4 regions of the Pseudoalteromonas sp. SR41-8 genome follow, and region 3 is predicted to be linked to each of the others. Evidence: predicted binding sites of a transcription regulator. Region 3 holds the regulator's gene; each other region holds the start of a gene.
The links. The regulator sigma-54, encoded in region 3, starts transcription at its own class of promoters, with help from an activator protein. The targets are predictions, from matches to a motif close to GTTGGCACGNNNNTNGNNT.

Region 1 (5,226 bases), on a different contig from region 3:
GCTTGATGTTGATATGGATTGCAGCAAAGCGGTTAATGGATGGTTTGAGGTAAAAGCGTTTATTAAAAATGGTCAGGGCTGGGAGGGCAATATCGCGCAAGCAAACCCCCCTTATGCTAGTACTAATCATGTTGCTCAATGCGGCAAAATTAATAAATTTGAGTTTAATAATTCAACGGTAGAAATACGCAATTTCTAATTTTATTACAGATAAATCCCAGCTAAACCATAAGTATGCGTTTAGCTGGGATTTGTAAGTCACTATTATTGCCAAAATGAATTTTGAGCTTTATGGTCATTAGTAACTTTGCGTATCTGCAAATTAGATAAACAGTTATCTAATTACGATTTACTATTAATGCTTGATTAAGTGATTGAATGTAAATAAAGTTAGTTCTTTTTTGATGTTTGAATAGAAAGAGTAATTCTAAATACTCGTTAGCTTTTAAATAATGTATAAGTGCTATAAGTTGAGTGGTTTAATATAACTTACTTAGGCATTATTAAATTGTATACAATGAGTTAGTTAACTATGTCATTTGGGCTAGACAATCACTCCTCTGCGTAGATTTGTTCGCTGTTGCGCGCGGCAATATATTTTAAAGGGAATTAAGGTATCTGGATGAAAGAAATCATGGTTTATGGAACAGTTATCCTTTGTTTCTTTTGTTATGGTCTTTGGCCTTTTATCGCATCAGCTTTACTGGTGTTTATTTCTGATGACCCAACTTTAGGTATTATCAGTTTAGTTATTTGGTCAATTGCTGTTACGATCCAAATAATTGCTATGTGGCAAATATTTAAAAGAAATTCAAAAGGATTACATTTGTTTTTCTCTGTAGTTTTTCTTTACGTATTTTTATATGCGGGTGATTCACTTATCGTTTCATTAGAAAGTAACGCTGTTTTTTCATTTTCAAATATTATAAATAAAGCTATATATCCATTGTTCGCTGCATGGGCTTTGTATTTTAGCGATGCCAAAGATTTCTTTATTAAACCAACTGAGAGTTAGTAATGAGTAAGTGTAATAATTGTAGTGCCAGTATTTCTTTTATGGCAGTTTTAAACACCATGAATCCCTTGAAAGTAAAGTGCTCAAATTGTAAGGAGCCAGTGCGAATTGATAAGGTTAGTGGCGGTATTGCAGCCCTAATTATTTCATCTATTGCAGTGACTATACTGGCGATGTTTTACGGTTCACCAAACTATTGGTTAAAAATAGTTCTGCCTGTAGTGGTAGCTGCCGAGATCGGATATTTTGGCCTCATTAAGTTTGGTATCGTTAAAATTAAAGCAGTTGAGTAAATCATAAAAATTCATCTGTAGATTAGTGTTTCTCACATTTGTGTTAAACGCATAAAATTGCCAATTAAACTCAGCAGTGAGTTTAATTGCACTAGCGATAACACAACAAAGCAGTTCTATTTCTATTAAATACCTTATTGTGCATTGCGGTGTGTTGGTGATGTTTTTATATGTTGAGCAAGCACAGTAATGCTTATCTTGTCTTTAAATAGTAGAGCCTTGCAAATCAATTTTTAATCTTCTATCTAGCTACTTTAACCTGCATTTTATTTTCAATAATTGCCACACCTTGGGTATTTTCTAAAAACTTTTGTGCCAGTGCGCGTTCAAAGCCGGTTTCGGTTATACCGTACAGGGCTACTTTGTTGCCATTAACGTGCACTTGTAGTTGCGAGAGGTGTAGGTTTGGATTGCTGCGCAGTTTATGAATTATAGTCTGTTGTAATGTCGGTTGAGGAGAAACGCTGCTGATCATAATTGTGCTGGTGGCCGCACTGACTTGTATTGTGCAAGCGAGTGAAATTATACAGCATACTAATGACATAGTTAATTTGAAGCGATTCATGATTCCTCCCATAACGTCTATTATATTTATTTAGTGACTAGTAACCCTAGTGTTACAATATTCATTCCAAGATTAAGTCATTGAAATATATTGATAATTTAAAATTGTTGTAAACTATTTAGGAGTTTTTTACATTCAACTGAGTAAAAAATACGGTAATTTTTAATTACTTTAGATTTATTTGTTCCTTTTTTTGTTTTTTTAGAACAATATGATATAAAATTACCTGTAACATTTATTTTACAAAAATCATTGAACTCAAGTAAATCAAAGGCATGTGGTTTAGTTACTGTATAGCCATCTAATTAAAAATATTTTCTTTAATTACAATAGATTAATTGCTCTACTTTCTATGGGTAAACAACTGTACTCGGTTTATTGACAGCGTTGTCTTTAGGTGTTTTTATTAAATTGATGTGAATTATTTGTTAATTCAATTCTCTTTAAACTAACATCCAAGGATTTTTAAATGAAAGCGTCGAAAACCCCAACATTCAAAATAACGGCATTAGCGAGTGCTATTTTGTTATCAACAGCTGGTTCTGCAATCGCTGAGCAAGTAGAGTCAGAGCGTTTTATTGTGCATTTATCTGAGCAAACGACTGCTCTACATACTGCGTTTGCTCAAAGTAAAGCGCAGATTAATAATATTAAAGTAAGCTTGATGAGCGATGTTGCTACTCAAGCTAATGTTGAAGTACTACAAAGCTTGCCTGATATTAACGCAATGGCGGTGGTTTTAACGGCGGATCAAAAAGCTCGTTTATTACAAAGTAGCGATGTAGCCAGTATAGAAGTGGATCCAAAGCGTTATTTAATGGCCGAAAGCACCCCATATGGTATTACTATGGTTCAAGCTCAACAACTTTCAGATAACCTAACTGGCAGTCAAAAAGTATGTATTATGGATACTGGCTACACACTAAATCATCCTGACTTACCAAATACAGGCGTCACTGGCAGTGATGGTTATGGCGCTAATGATACAGGTAATTGGTATAACGATGGTAACGGCCATGGTACACATGTTGCGGGTACTATTGCAGCGTTAGGTGGAAATGGTCAGGGTGTTGTTGGGGTTAATTCTTCGGGCCAATTGGGTTTACACATTGTTAAGGTATTTAACGACCAAGGAAGATGGGCATATGGTTCTGACCTTGTTGCAGCTATCAGTCAATGTCAAGCCGCTGGGGCAACAGTGACCAGTATGAGTTTGGGGGGGCCTCAATCATCTAATGCTGAGCGCCAAGCTTTTGCTAATAGCTATTCGCAAGGTATGTTGCATATTGCAGCTGCAGGTAATGATGCGAATAGCTCGTTAAGTTACCCTGCATCTTATGATGCGGTTATATCTGTGGCGGCAGTTGATAGAAATGGTAATAAGGCATCGTTCTCACAATATAATTCACAGGTTGAAATTGCAGCGCCAGGCGTTGGTACTAACTCAACATGGAATAATGGCGGGTATAAGAGTATAAGTGGTACTTCCATGGCAACACCGCATGTATCTGGTGTAGCTGCATTAGTCTGGAGTCACTTTCCAAACTGTAGTAATCAACAAATTCGTGATGCTTTAAATACCACTGCGCAAGATCGTGGCGCACAAGGGCGGGATACCTCATACGGTTTTGGTATTGTTAAAGCAAAAGATGCCTATGATTATTTAGCACAATCTGACTGCGGTGGTGGTAGTGGCATGGATAATGCGCCAGTTGCAAGTTTTAGTGCAACCGTAAATGATAAACAGGTTACTTTCAATAATACCTCTACGGATGATAAAGGGATCAGCAGTTATAGTTGGAGTTTTGGCGATGGCAATTCATCGAATACTAAAAACCCTATTCATACTTATACTGCAGAAGGTAATTATACAGTCCTTTTAGAAGTAACTGACACCATAGGACAAACAAATCAGCGTAGTCAAACTGTGACTATCTCATCGAATCCTCCAGGCGGTTGTGATGGTTTAGCTAGTTGGGATGCAGCAAAGTCATACCGTGTTGGTGATTTGGTTGAGTTTAACCAAGTTAAATATAAAGCAACTTGGTGGTCAACGGGGGCAAGTCCAGCGATTTATTCTAATGTTTGGTCGCGTCAAGGTAATTGTCAAAATGACGGTGATGTTAATCAAGCACCTAAAGCGAACTTTGATTTTAGTGTCAATGGGTTTGCTGTCAGTTTCACTAATGCATCGACTGATGATGTGGCTGTTACAGCCTATAATTGGACTTTTGGTGATGGCAGTGTCGCTAATACCGTAACACCCAATCATACTTATCAAGCCGCAGGTTCCTATGATGTAGCACTTACGGTAAGTGACGCCCAAGGACTTAATCATACCTTAACTAAAACAGTAACTGTTACAGATGGCACACAAACTGGCTGTACAGACTTATCGAACTGGAGTGCAAGTGCTGTATACACGGCTGGCGAAGAGGTGGCCTATAATGGTAAGCGCTACAGTGCGAAATGGTGGACACGCGGTGCAAACCCTGCTGATAATTCCAGCGCATGGGCCGTTTGGAAAGACCTAGGAGTTTGTCAGTAGCTGCTGGTAATTAAACTAAAAAGCCGAGACTATGAATATGAAGTAACCCCATAAGTCTCGGCTTTTTATGTAGCGTCAAAGCAGATGAATTATTTCTTTTTCTTAGCTTTTGCTTTGGCCTTTTTACGGGCTTTGATTTTTACCGGATCTTTATGTTTTTTGATTGGCGCTTTAGCTTCTTTATGACGCGGCTCAAATCCTTTAACAACACGGCGTTTAAGGCGCAGCTCAATGTAGCGTTCAATTTTTGCTAATACTGCAATGTCATGGGCTTCTACTAACGAAATTGCAATGCCTTTCTTACCTGCGCGAGCAGTGCGGCCAATACGGTGAACATACACGTCTGCTGTGCGTGGCATATCAAAGTTGATCACATGACTAATATCAGCCACATCAATACCGCGGGCGGCAACATCAGTCGCAACTAATATTCTTGTACGGCCACTGTGGAAATTTTCCATTGCCTTCATGCGTTTGTCTTGTGGCATCTCGCCACGTAACCAGGCTGCGCGAACCCCAGCATTGGTCAGCTCGCCGACTAATGTTTCTAGGCGATCACGGGTTTTAACAAACACAATAGCTTTGCTTAAGTCTTCACTGTTTAGTATTTCAACCAACATTGCTAATTTATGGTTGTAATCATCAGCAATGTGTACCCATTGGTGGATTTTAGCTTTTTCTTTACGTGAAGATTCAGCTTCTAATAGGGCTGGATCTTTTAAAATTTGCTCTGCAAATCGTTCAACGCTATCGCCTTCAAGAGTGGCTGAGAATAAAAAGCACTGACGACGATTTTTTGCTTCTT
Region 2 (5,226 bases), on a different contig from region 3:
TACCATGATTTCAACCTATACATTATCCAACACATGCCTTGTTATCGGCAACCATGCTAGAAACTTTAGCATAAATACGAAAGTTTAAATAATTACCTGCACAGACTCAACACCGTCAACACGGGCATTTAAAACTTTCCCTGATTTTGCATTTTTAACTTTTACTTGCTCCCCTAAAGTACCATCTTCTAGGGCTAAACCGGAAGTTTTTATTTTCAATCCTCGAATTATTGCGAAAATAGTGACATTATCCCCTTTGCAGACCATACAGATTTGATTTAAAGCAACAGGGTAACCACTGCGGATATTGCGTTTGCTGCGGCTACCAATCAACAGTTCTTCATCTTGTAAGTACTGTGCTCTTACGAAATGTTTTGGTTTCATAATCAAACGTAAATGATGGGGTTCGATAACTTCACCCCGACTTAAATTTTCAGTGGCTATAATCACAGGGGATAGTTCAATCATACGTACATGAACATATTGACTCCAACCATTTAGGTCATCACATTTTATTTGTACGGTTATTTGGCGATTAAATGGCGGCTCAGTAGGAATATTAAATGCAAGGTCGCTGTTGCAGCCACGATCTGGGATCCGGCTATCCAATGTTAAGGCGTTGAGTTCCTTATCATCGGCAGTATTAGGGTCTAGTTGATCATAGACATGAGATACAGCAAGTTCTTGCAATTGTTCTTTGCTATATGTTTGCGCATACAGTGGAGTTACTAGGCATAAGCTAGCAAGAAAATAAAAAACACTGTATCTTCGGCTTTTTTTTAACAAACTCATAATGTTTCGACTATGCTTATGGTTGAAAACAGGGTATAAATATTTAGCGTCAATAAACAGACGCTCCCGTGTAGTTATGTAGCTTTACAGAAAGAAAGCAATTATTGTTCCGTTCTTATTCGCTTTCTTCAGGAGATTGAAATGGCAGGCATTTTAGACTCAGTTAACCAACGCACTCAATTGGTTGGGCAAAACCGTCTTGAATTATTATTATTCAAGCTAAGAGGGCGGCAGCGCTTTGGCATCAATGTGTTTAAAGTGAGAGAAGTACTGCAATGCCCTCCTTTGACAAACATGCCAAAGTCAAATGCGTATATAAGAGGTGTCGCACATATACGCGGGCAAACTATTTCTGTTATCGATTTATCGATGGCCGTGGGTGGTCCTGCGATCGAAAATATTAAAGATAGTTTTATAATCATTGCTGAATATAACCGTTCCGTACAAGGGTTTTTGGTTGGTGGCGTTGAGCGAATTGTTAATATGAATTGGGAAAAAATAATGCCGCCACCGTCAGGAGCTGGCAGATATTCATATTTAACTGCAGTGACAGAAATTGAAAACGAGTTAGTCGAAATTCTTGATGTAGAAAAAATATTAAACGAAATTTGCCCGGTGAATACCGAAGTCAGTGCTGCAATAGCTAATGATGGTGAAATTCAAAAAGACTTAGGTGAGCGCATTGTGTTTATTGCCGATGACTCTGCCGTTGCTCGTAATCAAGTCAAACGTGCATTAGAGCCGTTAGGCGTGCAAACAGAGCTGGCTAAAAATGGTAAAGAAGCATTAATACGCCTTCGTGAGATTGCTGCACTTGATTGTAAGCATGATATTACCGAGCGAGTAGGATTGTTGATTTCTGATGTTGAAATGCCAGAAATGGATGGTTATACCCTAACCGCTGAAATAAAAGCAGATCCAAAGTTAGCCCCCTTACATGTTATTTTACATACATCGCTCAGTGGTGTATTCAATCAAGCGATGATTGAAAAAGTGGGTGCTGATGACTTTATAGCTAAGTTCAATCCGGATGAGTTAGCTACAGCAGTGAAAAAATGGGTTCATTGTGACTAATTTGAAAAGGCGGTGTTACTTTGGAAAATAAGCATTTACAGCAAAGCGAGTACGATCAGTTTCGCTCTTTTTTAGAGCAACAATGTGGCATTGTTCTGGGAGATAATAAGCTTTATTTAGTCAAAAGCAGGCTTGCTCCGCTAATGGTTCGTTTTAATGTTGAATCATTGTCACAATTGGTTAGTAAAACACTGAGTCCGCATGAGCGGCAGTTACGTGCCGCAGTCGTTGATGCTATGACGACCAATGAAACTTTATGGTTTCGGGATCAATACCCGTTTGAACTATTGCAAAGTAAGTTATTTCCGGAACATAAAGAGTTACGTCGTCCGTTGAAAATTTGGTCTGCGGCAAGTTCATCGGGACAAGAGCCATATTCTATTGCTATGTCGGTTGCTGAGTTTCAAGCTAAACAGCCGGGTGTATTAAAAATGGGCGCGCAGATAATCGGCACTGATATTTCTAATACTATGTTAGATATGTGTAAGCATGCAGAATATGACTCCCTTGCTCTAGCTAGAGGGCTGTCGGTAGAGCGCAGGAAAAAGTTCTTTAAAGATAGTGGCAACGGCATGGCGCAAGTAAACGACTCAATAAAAAAATTAGTGAGTTTTAGACATCTTAACTTATTAGATTCATACGCGCTAATGGGCAAGTTTGATATTATTTTTTGCCGCAACGTGCTGATTTATTTCGCACCAGAGGTTAAAGCCAAAATTATTGCTCAGTTTGCTCAAGCACTAAATCCTAAAGGGTATTTATTTTTAGGCGCATCAGAGTCTATGTCAGGGTTAAGTGACGAATTTGACATGGTACGCTGTAATCCAGGTATTATTTATCAAAAGAAATAGCTTACCAGCGTATTTAACGCGCTAAAACACAAGTTACTCAAATCTCATCGGTGGTAAAACCGAATCTTGAATACTATAAAACGATGTGGCTCCACATCGTTTTTCTTTTTAAATCAAATGATTAAACGAACCATAAAACATCAACCTAATTGGCTCAACTTTTGCATTAATCATCTTAAGTCAATTTTTTGGAGATGGTTATGGCTATCAGTTTTGATAAAGCATTTGGGGTTCATCCTCATGCAATGTTGATCCGTTCGCAACGTGCTGAGTTATTAGCAACCAATATCGCTAATGCTGATACGCCGGGCTATAAAGCGAAAGACATCGACTTTGCCTCAGCATTGAAAGCGGCAAAAAGCCACCAACAAGGCGGCAATAACATGGTAACAACTAACCCAAACCACATTGCCGGTGGCAGTCGTTATGTTGGTAATAGTGAAATGTTTCGCTCGCCAAATCAAGCAGATACAGGTGATGGTAACTCGGTTGATATACAAGTGGAACGAAACTTGTATACAAAGAACTCATTAGAGTATCAGGCAAGCCTGCAATTTATGAGTAGTAAAATTAAAGGCCTTAAAAAAGCCCTCGGTAGTCAAGGAGCCTAAGCATGAGTTTATATAACGTTTTTGATATTTCAGGTAGTGGTATGAGTGCGCAAAATGTGCGTTTGAACACAACCGCGAGTAATATTTCAAATGCTAATAGCATTAGCTCAAGCCAAGACAAAACTTACCGGGCGCGCCACCCTGTTTTTGCAGCTGAACTGATGAAAGCATCAGAATCAAGCGGTAATGTTCAGGGGTCGTCTGTTGGCGTTAAAGTGTTAGGTATTGTAGAGAGTAATAAACCATTACAAATTGAATATAACCCTAATCATCCTAGTGCGGATGAAAACGGTTATATCTACAAACCTAACGTTAATGTCGTTGAAGAAATGGCTAATATGATTTCTGCCTCACGCTCTTATCAAACCAATGTGCAAGTTGCTGATGCAGCGAAGCAAATGTTAAGTAAAACACTGTTGCTTGGGCAGCGGTAATTGAGGAAAGATTATGAGTAACGATATCAGCAGCACATCGTCAACTTATTTAGATTCGATTAAGTGGCAAGATAAACAGGTTAGCAGTGATAAGAAAAGTGATGCGTTAACCCAAGAAGATTTCTTCTCATTGTTAACACAGCAACTGTCGTTTCAAGATCCCAGCAAACCAGCTGACAATGATCAAATGATCGCGCAGATGACAAGTTTCACCATGGCTGAAGGTATCTCAAACCTTAATAGTAATTTTCAGTCATTAGCCGCATCGATGACATCTAACTCAGCACTACAAGCATCGACTTTAGTGGGTAAACAAGCATTACTAGAGTCTAATACATTAGACCTAAACGATGTTGGTAGCGCTAAAGGAACCGTGGTTGCAGAAGAGCCTGTAGAAAACTTATTTCTACGAATTGAAGATTCATCTGGTCAGTTGGTGCGTAGTATTGATTTAGGTGCGCAATCAGCGGGCGCTGTCCGTTTCGAGTGGGACGGCATGAATGATAATAAAGAACGTTTACCACCAGGTGAATATAAAATTAAAGCTGAAGGGCAGTTAAATGGTGAGTACACGGCTTTACCTATAGCTACTTTTAAGAATATCGAGAGTGTTAATATTAATGGTGCAAACGGCATTATTATAAACACTAAAGAAGGTGCGGTTAGGCTAGCTGACGTTGCAGAAATCGCGTAAAAATTTTAATTATTAGTTAGCCACAGGCTAAACATTGACAGATTAGAGGTGAATTATGAGCTTCAATATTGCATTAACTGGCATTGCTGCCGCACAAAAAGACTTAGATGTAACAGCAAATAATATTGCTAACGTAAATACGGTAGGCTTTAAAGAGTCACGTGCTGAATTTGCTGATGTATACGCATCTTCGGTATTTAGTTCAGGCAAGACAAAAAATGGTGATGGTGTACAGACAACGATGGTGGCACAACAGTTTCACCAAGGTTCACTAAAGTTCACTCAAAACTCATTAGATTTAGCTATCACAGGTGAAGGTTACTTTGCCATGAGCCAAGATTTAGGGGCACAAGATTTTACTTATTCGCGTGCAGGCGCATTTAAACTTAATAAAGATAACTTTATTGTTGATGCTAAAGGCAATTACTTGCAGGGTTTTCCTGTTGATGAAGCTACAGGTGATACAACATCGGTAAGTTTAAGCACGTCATCAGCGTTACAGATCCCTGATTCATCAGGATCACCGCGAGCTACGACGAATGTTTACTCGTCGTTTAACTTAGACTCGCGTGCAACCTCGCCGTCAATAACTACTTTTGATCCTACAACGAGCGCATCATATAATAGCTCAACATCAACAACAGTATACGACTCGTTAGGTGAGCCGCATGTTTTACAGTTTTTCTTTGTTAAAACAAATTCTACAGTAACGGGTAATGATAATGAGTGGCAAACTTATGCGACCTTAGATGAAAAGCCATTTAGCCCTG
Region 3 (5,226 bases):
GGCCATTGTTGATGACACAGGGCAACTTGCGGGGCTTTTTACTGACGGTGATTTACGCCGAATTTTAGAGCAACGAATAGATATTCATAGCACTTTGATAAGCACTGTCATGACCCGCTCTTGCACTACAGCAACCGCGGATATGCTTGCCGCCGAGGCACTCAATATTATGGAGAATAAGCGTATCAATGGCTTAATTGTAGTTGATGATAAACACCACCCTATTGGTGCTCTTAATATGCAAGATTTGCTCAAAGCAGGAGTTTTATAATGCAGTTTGCTGACTTATATCAGCCACTTTCAGATGATGCGAGCGAGCGAGCACAAAAAATCAAACTCCTGATCTGTGATATCGATGGGGTGTTTTCAGATGGCCGCATTTATCTTGGCAATCAAGGTGAAGAACTCAAAGCGTTTAATACTAAAGATGGTTTTGGTATCAAAGCACTGATCAATAGCGGTTTTGAAGTTGCCGTGATCACCGGTCGTCATTCACAGATAGTTCAGCAACGGATGACTAGCCTGACAGTACCGCATATTTACCAAGGTCAAGAAAACAAGTTGCAAGCTTATCAACAGCTCAAAGATAAATTGCAGTTAACCGATGAACAAATCGCTTACATAGGCGATGACGGACCTGACTTGCCGGTAATGGAATTAGTTGGTTTTGCGGTGGCAGTAAATGATGCTCACCCTTTGATCAAGCGAGTTTCACATTATACAACCATGCTCCCTGGTGGTTTTGGAGCGGTGCGTGAACTCACTGATTTATTAATGCTCGAAAATGGTAAATCATTAACTAGCGAAGGCACAAGCTCATGAATAGTGCGCGTTTAATATTATGCGTATTATTTGTCGGCTGTATGGTATGGCTGTGGTATCCGTATTTTTATCAAAGCACTGCCATAACACAAAACCAAGAAGATATAATAGCAAAACCTGATTATACTGCGGTGGCATTAAAACAAACCGCGTTTGATGAACAAGGTAAAATTAGCCACAAAGTAACAGCTGCAAAAATGGAACTTTACCAACAGTTAGGGTTTACTTACTTTGAACAACCTATTTTTACACTCTATAATCAACAGCAAACGTGGCAAATTAATGCCGATGAAGCCACCCTATATGAAAATCATCAATTAATTTTAGAAGGTAATGTGGTTGCTAAAAACCTGACCAATAATGCCATGATTGAACATATAAACGCAGATAATATTCAGGTTGATATTGAACTACAAACCATGAGTTCAGAACAACCAGTTGAATTAATCGGACCAAATTTAAAGATCACTGGGCGCGGCCTCCATGCCGACTTAAAAGCCGAAGTGGTAGAACTAATTAACCATACGCGAACCATATATTATGACCAATAAATTTGCTCACTTGCTTGTGATACCAAGCTTATTCATTGCCTTTGCAAGCTTTGCTGAAAATACGGCACCACCTGCGGATCAAGTCTCTATCAGTGCTGAAAAGCAGCTTGCCCAACTGAAAGATAATATCGGTATTTTTGAAAAAAATGTTGAAATCATTCATGGTAACCGCCGTATCAAAGCGGATCGACTTGAAGTCCATAAGCGCGAAGATTTAGGCAATAACAAACAATTGCTTGTTGCAACTGGTAACCCTGCTTACTTTGAAGAAAAACAAACTGATGGCACAATAATGAGCGCCAGTGCTGATGAAGTCCGTTACGATGTCGCCAAGCGCTATTTAACGTTAATTGGTAATGCACAAGTCACTCAAGCAGGTCAAAAAATTAATGCCAAAAGCATTACCTATGATATGGACCAACAGCTGATCAGTGCTGAAAAAGGCGCAAGCTCAAACGATCGCGTACACACTATTTTGGTACCTGTTGACAGTAAAAAAGACAAACCTAAAGGGCAGCCATGAGTATATTAAAAGCTGAATTTTTAGCAAAAAGCTATAAAGGTCGCCAAGTTGTAAAAAGCGTGGGTTTAGAAGTTAGCGCAGGCAGCATTGTTGGCTTACTGGGTCCTAATGGCGCAGGTAAAACCACCACTTTTTATATGATTGTGGGTTTAGTACCTAGCGACAAAGGTAAAATAAGTATTGATGATAATGACATCACTTTACTGCCAATGCACAGTCGCGCACGGTTAGGGATTGGCTACTTACCACAAGAATCATCCATCTTTCGTAAGTTAACTGTTTATCAAAACCTGATGGCTATTTTAGAAACTCGTAAAGAGCTGAATAAACAAGCCAGAGAAGAAGCACTAGACAGCTTACTTGATGAGTTTAGCATTCAACATATTCGCGACAGCCAAGGTATGGCATTATCTGGTGGTGAACGTCGTCGAGTTGAAATTGCACGCGCTTTAGCCGCAAATCCAAAATTTATCTTACTTGATGAGCCTTTTGCTGGCGTTGATCCTATTTCAGTGTTAGATATAAAGAAGATTATTGAACACCTTAAAAACCGTGGTATTGGCGTACTTATTACCGACCACAATGTACGAGAAACCCTTGATGTTTGTGAAAAAGCCTACATAGTTTCTCATGGGGAGTTAATTGCATCAGGTACCCCTGAGCATGTACTTGCCGACCAAACAGTCCGCGATGTTTACCTGGGCGAGCAATTTAGGCTATAAAGCCACGCTCGGCTAAGTATCTGCTAGACTTAACGATGATAACAATAAAAGGATTGTTAGAGATACATGAGGCAATCACTCCAGCTGCGCATGGGCCAGCAACTTACAATGACACCACAGCTGCAACAAGCAATTCGCTTATTGCAACTCAGTACATTGGATCTCCAGCAAGAAATTCAAGAAGCACTCGACAGCAATCCATTGTTAGAGCTAGAAGAGCATGAATATTCAGACGACACGGCTGGTAAAAACGAACAAAAACAAGACAACGATGACTTAACTGTTAGTGCATCAGCAGACGACAAGCCCAGCGAATATGAACAAGAAAGTAGCGAAGCATTAAGTAAAGAGACTTTAAGTGACGAAATGGCTATGGACGTCACCTGGGACGAATACATGAGTGCTGCGCCAAATACGTCATCCGGCCCAATGCCTGAAGATGAGTCAATTTATCAAGGTGCTTCAACTGAAACCCTGCACGAATATCTGATGTGGCAATTACAGCTCACACCTTTTAGTCCAACCGATGAAGCTATTGCCATTGCGATTGTTGAAGCTGTTGACGATTCAGGTATTTTAACCTTGAGCTGCGAAGACATCGCAGAGAGCTTAAATCAAGGTAATAACGAAGAAGAAATCGAACTAGACGAAGTGCAAGCAGTGTTAAAACGCATTCAGTTATTTGACCCTGTTGGTATTGCTGCGCGCAGCCTACAAGAATGTTTATGTATTCAATTAAATCAATTTGATCCTGCAACTCCTTGGATTAGCGAGACTAAAATGATTTTAACTGATCATATCGATTTATTAGCTAGTCGTGACTATCGCACTTTGATGAAAAAGACTAAGCTTAAAGAAGATGAGCTGAAAGAAGTAATGACATTGATCCACAGCCTTAATCCAAAGCCTGCGGATACTATAGTACGCGAAGAATCAGAGTATGTTATACCTGATGTTTCGGTGAAAAAAATTAAAGGTCGCTGGGTGGTTGAACTTAATCCAGACAGCATGCCAAAAATTAGAGTGAACAGCCAATATGCGGCAATGTCACGCTCAGTAAAATCAAGCACTGACAGCCAATTTATACGTTCGCATTTGCAAGAAGCTAAATGGTTTATTAAAAGCCTAGAAAGTCGTAACGAGACGTTACTCAAAGTAACTAACTGCATTGTAAAACAACAGCAGGGATTCTTTGAGCATGGCCCTGAAGCAATGCGACCTATGGTACTAAACGACGTTGCTGAAATGGTTGAGATGCACGAATCAACAATATCTCGCGTAACGACACAAAAGTACATGCATACCCCCCGTGGTATTTTTGAGTTAAAGTATTTTTTCTCAAGTCATGTAAGCACTGAGAACGGCGGCGAATGCTCTTCGACAGCTATTCGAGCATTGATCAGAAAATTGATCAGTGCAGAAAACTCAGCGAAACCATTGAGTGATAGTAAGATTGCAGATATATTGGCAGAGCAAGGTATCAAAGTAGCTAGACGGACTATTGCAAAATACCGCGAGTCGCTGGCTATTCCACCGTCAAATCAACGTAAAAGTTTGATTTAAGGCGTAAAATCACAAGAGGAAAATGCTTATGCAACTAAATTTAACTGGTCGTCACGTAGAAATTACTGATTCATTAAGAGACTATGTAAACAATAAGTTTGCCAAGCTTGAAAGGCATTTTGATCATATCAATAATGTCCATGTTATTCTTGATGTAGAAAAACTAAGCCAAAAAGCAGAGGCCACATTACATGTCAGTGGCGCTGAATTATTTGCCTCGACTGAGCACCAAGACATGTATGCAGCTATTGACGGACTAATCGATAAACTTGATCGTCAAGTAATTAAACACAAAGAGAAGCACGCTCGACACTAACACTATGAAATTAAGCTCACTTATTTGTCAGGACTGCAGTAAAGCTGCGGTCCTTTTTAATAGCAAAAAACGGATCATTGAATTTATAAGCCAATTGGCTCATGAACAGCTCCCTCAGCTATCACAACAAGAAATCCTCAACGCACTACTATCGAGAGAGAAACTAGGTAGTACCGGTATTGGTCGTGGTATTGCTATCCCTCATGGCCGTATGAGTGGTGTTGAAAACCCGCTAGCAATAATTTTAGTGAGTGAATCACCGGTTGATTTTGATGCGATTGATAATCGCCCAGTTGATATATTTGTAGCCCTCATCGTACCAGATGGTGACAGCCAACTTCATTTGAAGACGTTAGCCACAATTGCTGATAAACTCAATAACAAAGATTTTTGTAAACAACTACGTAGCGCAAAAACAGACCAAGATTTGTATCATGTAATTGCAGCTCAATCGTAGTCATACCAATTGTATTGAATTAGAGAGTAATTATTGCAACAGGAAAATAGCTCTAGAACAAGGTGGAAATTATGAGATATAGTTGTTCTATATAAATAATTTTAAACAAAGTTAGTGGGTTATTTAACAAGCAAGAATGAGCATGTTTTTAATAAAATTGGTATTAAATGAAGGAGAATTTACATGGAGTTAATCATCATCAGTGGGCGTTCTGGCTCAGGTAAATCTGTTGCTTTACGTGTAGTAGAAGATCTTGGCTATTATTGTGTAGA
Region 4 (5,226 bases), on a different contig from region 3:
TAAAGCTCAATGTGTACAGCTGCTCTAATTTTTGTTGAGTTTCGAGCATTAAACCTTGGTGATTCTTTCTATCTGCATAATCGGCCAGTAGTGCGGCGCCACGGCTTCCTAACGCACCATCAGCATATATTTTTACACTACGAATAGACATGAAATCGTTAAGATCTTTATAGCGACCGGCTCTGAGCATATCTTCAAGGGACGGATCTGTTGCACTTAGCATTGCAACAATGCGCAGCGGTAAGGTGCCTTGTTCAGCTCTTTGCTTGTAAACTTGCCATGTTTGTTTATCAATCCCAGCATCGTGGGTTGAGGTTATACCTAAGCTGAGCAGATGTTGACCAGCTTGATTTAAGGCATTATTTACGTCTTGATCAGATGGCGTAGGAATATGTGCAGTAATTAAACTTTCGGCCTTATCGACAAAAATACCGCTAGGTTGACCTGCTTGGTTGCGAATAATTTCACCACCTGCTGGTGACTGTACTGTGGGTGTTAATTTGGCTAACTCCATCGCTTTGCTATTAACCCAAATTGCGTGGCTATCGACACGAGAAAGCACCACCGGAACATCTTTGACAACTTTATCTAAGTCAGCAGCAGTAGGAAATTGCTTATTAGGCCACAGTTCTTGATTCCAACCGCGGCCAATAATCCAGCCCCGGTTATTTTTAGCAAATACAGCAAGCTTTTTTTGTATTTCTGCAATCGACGTACTGCCACGTAAATCGAGTTGCGCTAAATTATTACCAAGTCCAATCACATGACCGTGGGCGTCAATTAAACCAGGTAATAAGGTTTGTTGCTCGGCATCAAATACTGCAGCATTAGGGAAACTCGCTTTTAGTTTATCGTCTCCTACTTTTACTACTTTGCCATCTTTAATAACCAGTGTAGAAAATTGCTGTAATTGGCCACTGTAAGTTGGAGTGTAACCATTAGCATTGTAGATCACCGTGGTATCAGCTAGCACAGGTAAAGATAAAGTGATTAAACAGGCGAGTAAGCATTTCATTGTTAGAATTCTTTTTCTGCTTTTGTTAGTTAAACAGTAACAGAGAATACTGAGTCTGCAAATTAAATATAATAAATTATTTATCGTTGTGCATTTCAACTATGCTGATGAATTAGCTATTCATTTATTTGCATATAGAGTAAATTCAGACAGTGATAATCTACCATCTTTATCGCGGTCATAGTTTTTAAAACGAGACCACAGGGCAGGATCTTTTGCTGACTCTGAACGCGTGATAAGACCGTCGTTATCGCGGTCTAAGTTTTTGAATTGTTCTGCTATATTATCAGTTGTTGCAAAACTGCAACAGCTACTGACAAATAACCAACTTAGTCCCAGTTGTGTACAAAATGTCATTGGGGAAACTCGTTAATCTAGATTATTAGTTAAAAAACGCTTAAATTCAGATAGGGAAATTTTATTGTCTTGGTTTTTGTCCCAACGTTTAAAGTTACTCAACAATTGTGGTTGTGGTTCAAGCTCATTATGCGTTAAATAGCCATCTTTATTGCTATCTAAATGATCAAAACGTTGTTTTACATCCAGTGCCATTGCGCTAAAACTAGTGGCTAGCGACACACTTAATATTATTAATATGCTTTTCATTATTTACATCCTACCAACAAAAAGAATAAAGCATTTGCCATAATTTAAATCCCAACATTAAATCCGTTTACACATTCCCTCCGGGATTATGGCAAATACTTTAAAGCCTTTTAAAATTTAAACTTTGCGAACTCTTGCTCAGATAATTGCTCGTCGTTATTATCATCAAGATCAGTAAACTGCTTTAATAGCGTGTTGTTTTGCTTGGCTTCAAGTAATGAAATTTGTCCGTCAGAGTCGGTATCTAATTGCGCAAACTTAACATTTAATTGTGATGCTAAAACAGTGGCGCTAATGACTAAAAACATCAGTGAAAAAGCGGCGATAAGTTGTTTCATAGCAGTGTTTCCTTTGGGAAATTTATTGCAAAAATTGTTTAAACTCAGCAAATGAAATTTGACCATTTTGATCTTTGTCAATTTGCTCAAAACTTTCGTGTAATACCGCATCTTCAGATGCTTCTGCTTCACTCAATGTGCCATTACTGTCTTTATCAAGTTCTGCGAAGGTGGCCTCGACATCAATGGCAAAGCTGTTAAAGCTAAGCAGTAGGCTGATGCATAAGCACAGCGGTGTTAATATTTTCATATTATTTCCTTATAAACAGTCGTTGATACGGATATTACAAGAACGATGCCAATTTTTTTATTGTATAAATATCAGTGGTTTAATTTTTTGGCATGATAATAAGTGGGAAAAAATGACCGAGCAGTGTGTCTTTTTTGCAACAACTTTTAACGGGTATTCATTAAGTTTTTAAAAAACAGTTGGTTAAGTTGTTTCAATTTAGCGTCAGTCGCTTTATATAGCGCTACACAGTTCGCCTTATTCATTATTCTTATTGATTCAGCTAGTGTATAAGTAACACCTTCCATAATCAGACTTTTAACTAAAGGAGTGGCGATAGTGGCCTCATTCGCTAAAAAGTACAGTGCATTACTTAGTTGGCGACCCAATTTAATAGGCCAGTTTTTGTTTAGTACTTTGTTATCGCTGCTGCCATTATCACTGGTAGTGATTGTATTTTTAAATGCGCTGAATAAACAGCTAGCAGTAACTCAGCAAATCGTCAGTGAAAATTATCAAATTACCAAGTCATTTAATAACCTTAAGCAAGACCTCAATAGCTTAGAGCGCGCAACGCGACAAAACTGGGTGCTGAAAAGCGAATCACTCGATGAATTGATTGTTGATAAGTGGCAATCATCACTACAAAGCATTGATGAACTAACTTTTATAAGTTCTACGGGGGAGTATATTAAGCAATGGCAGCAACTCACACAGGTATTGCAATTAGCGCATACTCAACTCGTTACTGAAGGACAACAAGATGCGCAATTGTTTATTCCTGTGAGTGAATTAATTGCGCGTCAAACGGTGTGGCTAAGAGATCAAAATGAGCTGCAAATAACTAAAAATCAGCAACAGTTAAAAGCTTTGCAAAGCTCATTTATCAATTGGTTAATAGCACTTATCCCATTAACTTTACTAGTAGGTGGTGGTTTTTTATGGCGTATAAGTGGTCGCTTAAAAGGATTAACGTCGGTTATTGATAAGCTTGGGCAAGGTCATTGGCAACAAAAAATAGCTGTACAAGGCTCTGCTGAGTTGGTTGAACTAGGAAATAAATTACAATGGGTGCAAGAGCAGTTGCATCAATTAGAGCAACAAAAAGATACTTTTTTACGCCATGTTACCCATGAATTGAAAACTCCATTAGCGTCAATGGTTGAGGGTACTGACTTACTCGCCGATGAAATCGTTGGGCCAATTAACAAAGAGCAGCAAGCGGTGTTGGCGTTAATTACCCAGAGCATGGTGCGTTTGCGCGCTATGATCGATAGTTTACTTAGTTACAATGCGATTCGCAGCAGCAAAGAAGACTTAAGTGAGCTGGAATTCTCGCAATTAATAACCAAGATAAACAGCCATTTTGAACATCGTTTAGTGGCGCGTAAGCAAAGCTTATGTTGGCATTGTGAGTTACCCGAGCAACCACTGGAAATTGCTGCAGAGCTTGTTGAAATGATCTTAATTCAGTTGATCTCTAATGGCTTAAAGTTTTCACCAGCAGGACAGGCGGTCAATATTGCTCTGTCATTAGCTGGTCGTACTTTGACTATGAGCGTTAGCGATCAAGGCACCGGTATTAAAGAGCAAGAGAAATCACATATATTCAGTGCCTTTTATCAAGGTAAGAATGCTAAAGATATAACCGCTCAAGGTAGTGGCTTAGGGCTTACCATTGTAAAAGAGTCTGTTGAGCAATTGATGGGTACTTTACACGTTGAGCATAATGAGCCACAAGGCTGTCGTTTTATAATTCAAATCCCAATCATCCCTCCAACCAATAAAAACCAAGGAGTTAATTAGCATGGGCGTGCGTTTAAATGCCATTTTAGTGGTTTGCATTACAACCTTAGGGCTCGCAGGGTGTGAGTTAACTGAGCAGCCAGTAAATAAAAGCAACCCTGAAGCTGAACAAGCGGGTAAGGTGACTACACCACAAGGGGATAGTTTACCAAATCCGAAACCTAGGCCGAAAACCGATCCTATGTATGCACCTGCCGAAACGGTCATTGGTTGGCATGCAAAGTCGTGCGGTGGTTTTCAAGTGGCAGCGAGTAAAACGGTTTATATTGGTGCTAAAGAGCTTCAGAATTATTTTGATTTTAGTTGCAAAAATAATGTATTAGCACCGGAAAAAGTATTAACGCAGCTGCTAAAACTGGATCAAGCTTATTATTGGCCAGATGATATAAAACAGTATTTATGGCTGCAAAAACAACAAATAAAACAGCAGATCAACGCTAAAAAACAGCAGCAAGCGCTGAATAATAAAATGCAAGAAACCCTGTCATCACTGGCAGCCATCGAGCAGCAACTATTACTACGCGAAGAAACTAAGGAGCAGTAATTATGTCAACAGAGCAAAACCAAGGCGCGCGAATTTTACTGGTCGATGATGATGCAAGTTTATTAAAACTATTGGCTATTCGCATAGAATCTAAAGGCTATCAAGTGACTACCTGCGAAAGTGGTATTGCTGCGCTACAGTTATTAAAAAATAATGTGTTTGATGCTGTGGTTACAGACTTACGCATGGATGAAATGGATGGTATGGCATTACACCGTCAGTTACAAAATCGCTACCCAGCGCTGCCAGTGTTGATGATGACAGCTCATGGGTCTATTCCTGATGCTGTTGAAGCGACGAAGCAAGGTATTTTTGCCTTTATTACTAAACCGGTAGATAAAGATGAGTTATTTGATAGTTTAGCAAAAGCGATTGAAATTCATGGTCTCAGTGCCGATGAAAGCGCATCAAACAGTAATATCGTGACCCGCAGTGGTGCTATGCTGCATTTACTTGAGCAAGTTAAATTACTAGGTCCGACTCAGGTCAATGTGCTGATCTCGGGGGCCAGTGGTACAGGTAAAGAGTTACTAGCTAATGCTATTCATCAACATAGCCATGTTAGTGAAGGTCCGTTTGTCGCAATAAACTGTGGTGCGGTACCGGGGGAATTACTCGAATCAGAACTATTCGGTCACAAAAAAGGGGCTTTTACGGGCGCGATTAAAGACCACCAAGGGTTATTTCA

Region 1: a site for sigma-54 is predicted at 1,926-1,944, ahead of H5162_RS11110 (BON domain-containing protein). Genes of this name have one in related genera too.
Region 2: a site for sigma-54 is predicted at 2,866-2,884, ahead of flgB (flagellar basal body rod protein FlgB). Genes of this name have one in related genera too.
Region 4: a site for sigma-54 is predicted at 2,244-2,262, ahead of H5162_RS04360 (EF-hand domain-containing protein). Genes of this name have one in related genera too.

Annotation. Positions count from the first base shown of each region.
Region 1 is NZ_JACJEE010000014.1:16,281-21,506, forward strand. Features, by position in the region: gene H5162_RS11095 (alpha-amylase family protein) at 1-199, shown strand, start outside; gene H5162_RS11100 (hypothetical protein) at 623-1,015, shown strand; gene H5162_RS11105 (hypothetical protein) at 1,117-1,308, shown strand; gene H5162_RS11110 (BON domain-containing protein) at 1,550-1,873, opposite strand; gene H5162_RS11115 (S8 family serine peptidase) at 2,343-4,421, shown strand; gene srmB (ATP-dependent RNA helicase SrmB) at 4,511-5,226, opposite strand, start outside.
Region 2 is NZ_JACJEE010000054.1:4,331-9,556, reverse strand. Features, by position in the region: gene flgM (flagellar biosynthesis anti-sigma factor FlgM) at 1-6, opposite strand, end outside; gene flgA (flagellar basal body P-ring formation chaperone FlgA) at 85-792, opposite strand; gene H5162_RS20555 (chemotaxis protein) at 934-1,866, shown strand; gene H5162_RS20550 (protein-glutamate O-methyltransferase CheR) at 1,887-2,717, shown strand; gene flgB (flagellar basal body rod protein FlgB) at 2,918-3,328, shown strand; gene flgC (flagellar basal body rod protein FlgC) at 3,331-3,762, shown strand; gene H5162_RS20535 (flagellar hook assembly protein FlgD) at 3,776-4,456, shown strand; gene flgE (flagellar hook protein FlgE) at 4,512-5,226, shown strand, end outside.
Region 3 is NZ_JACJEE010000033.1:12,316-17,541, forward strand. Features, by position in the region: gene H5162_RS17595 (KpsF/GutQ family sugar-phosphate isomerase) at 1-271, shown strand, start outside; gene kdsC (3-deoxy-manno-octulosonate-8-phosphatase KdsC) at 271-822, shown strand; gene lptC (LPS export ABC transporter periplasmic protein LptC) at 819-1,373, shown strand; gene lptA (lipopolysaccharide transport periplasmic protein LptA) at 1,363-1,896, shown strand; gene lptB (LPS export ABC transporter ATP-binding protein) at 1,893-2,618, shown strand; gene H5162_RS17620 (RNA polymerase factor sigma-54) at 2,685-4,181, shown strand; gene hpf (ribosome hibernation promoting factor) at 4,210-4,497, shown strand; gene ptsN (PTS IIA-like nitrogen regulatory protein PtsN) at 4,502-4,954, shown strand; gene rapZ (RNase adapter RapZ) at 5,138-5,226, shown strand, end outside.
Region 4 is NZ_JACJEE010000004.1:61,174-66,399, reverse strand. Features, by position in the region: gene H5162_RS04380 (amidohydrolase) at 1-1,015, opposite strand, end outside; gene H5162_RS04375 (EF-hand domain-containing protein) at 1,136-1,372, opposite strand; gene H5162_RS04370 (EF-hand domain-containing protein) at 1,385-1,621, opposite strand; gene H5162_RS04365 (hypothetical protein) at 1,732-1,959, opposite strand; gene H5162_RS04360 (EF-hand domain-containing protein) at 1,982-2,209, opposite strand; gene H5162_RS04355 (HAMP domain-containing sensor histidine kinase) at 2,525-3,994, shown strand; gene H5162_RS04350 (hypothetical protein) at 3,996-4,538, shown strand; gene H5162_RS04345 (sigma 54-interacting transcriptional regulator) at 4,541-5,226, shown strand, end outside.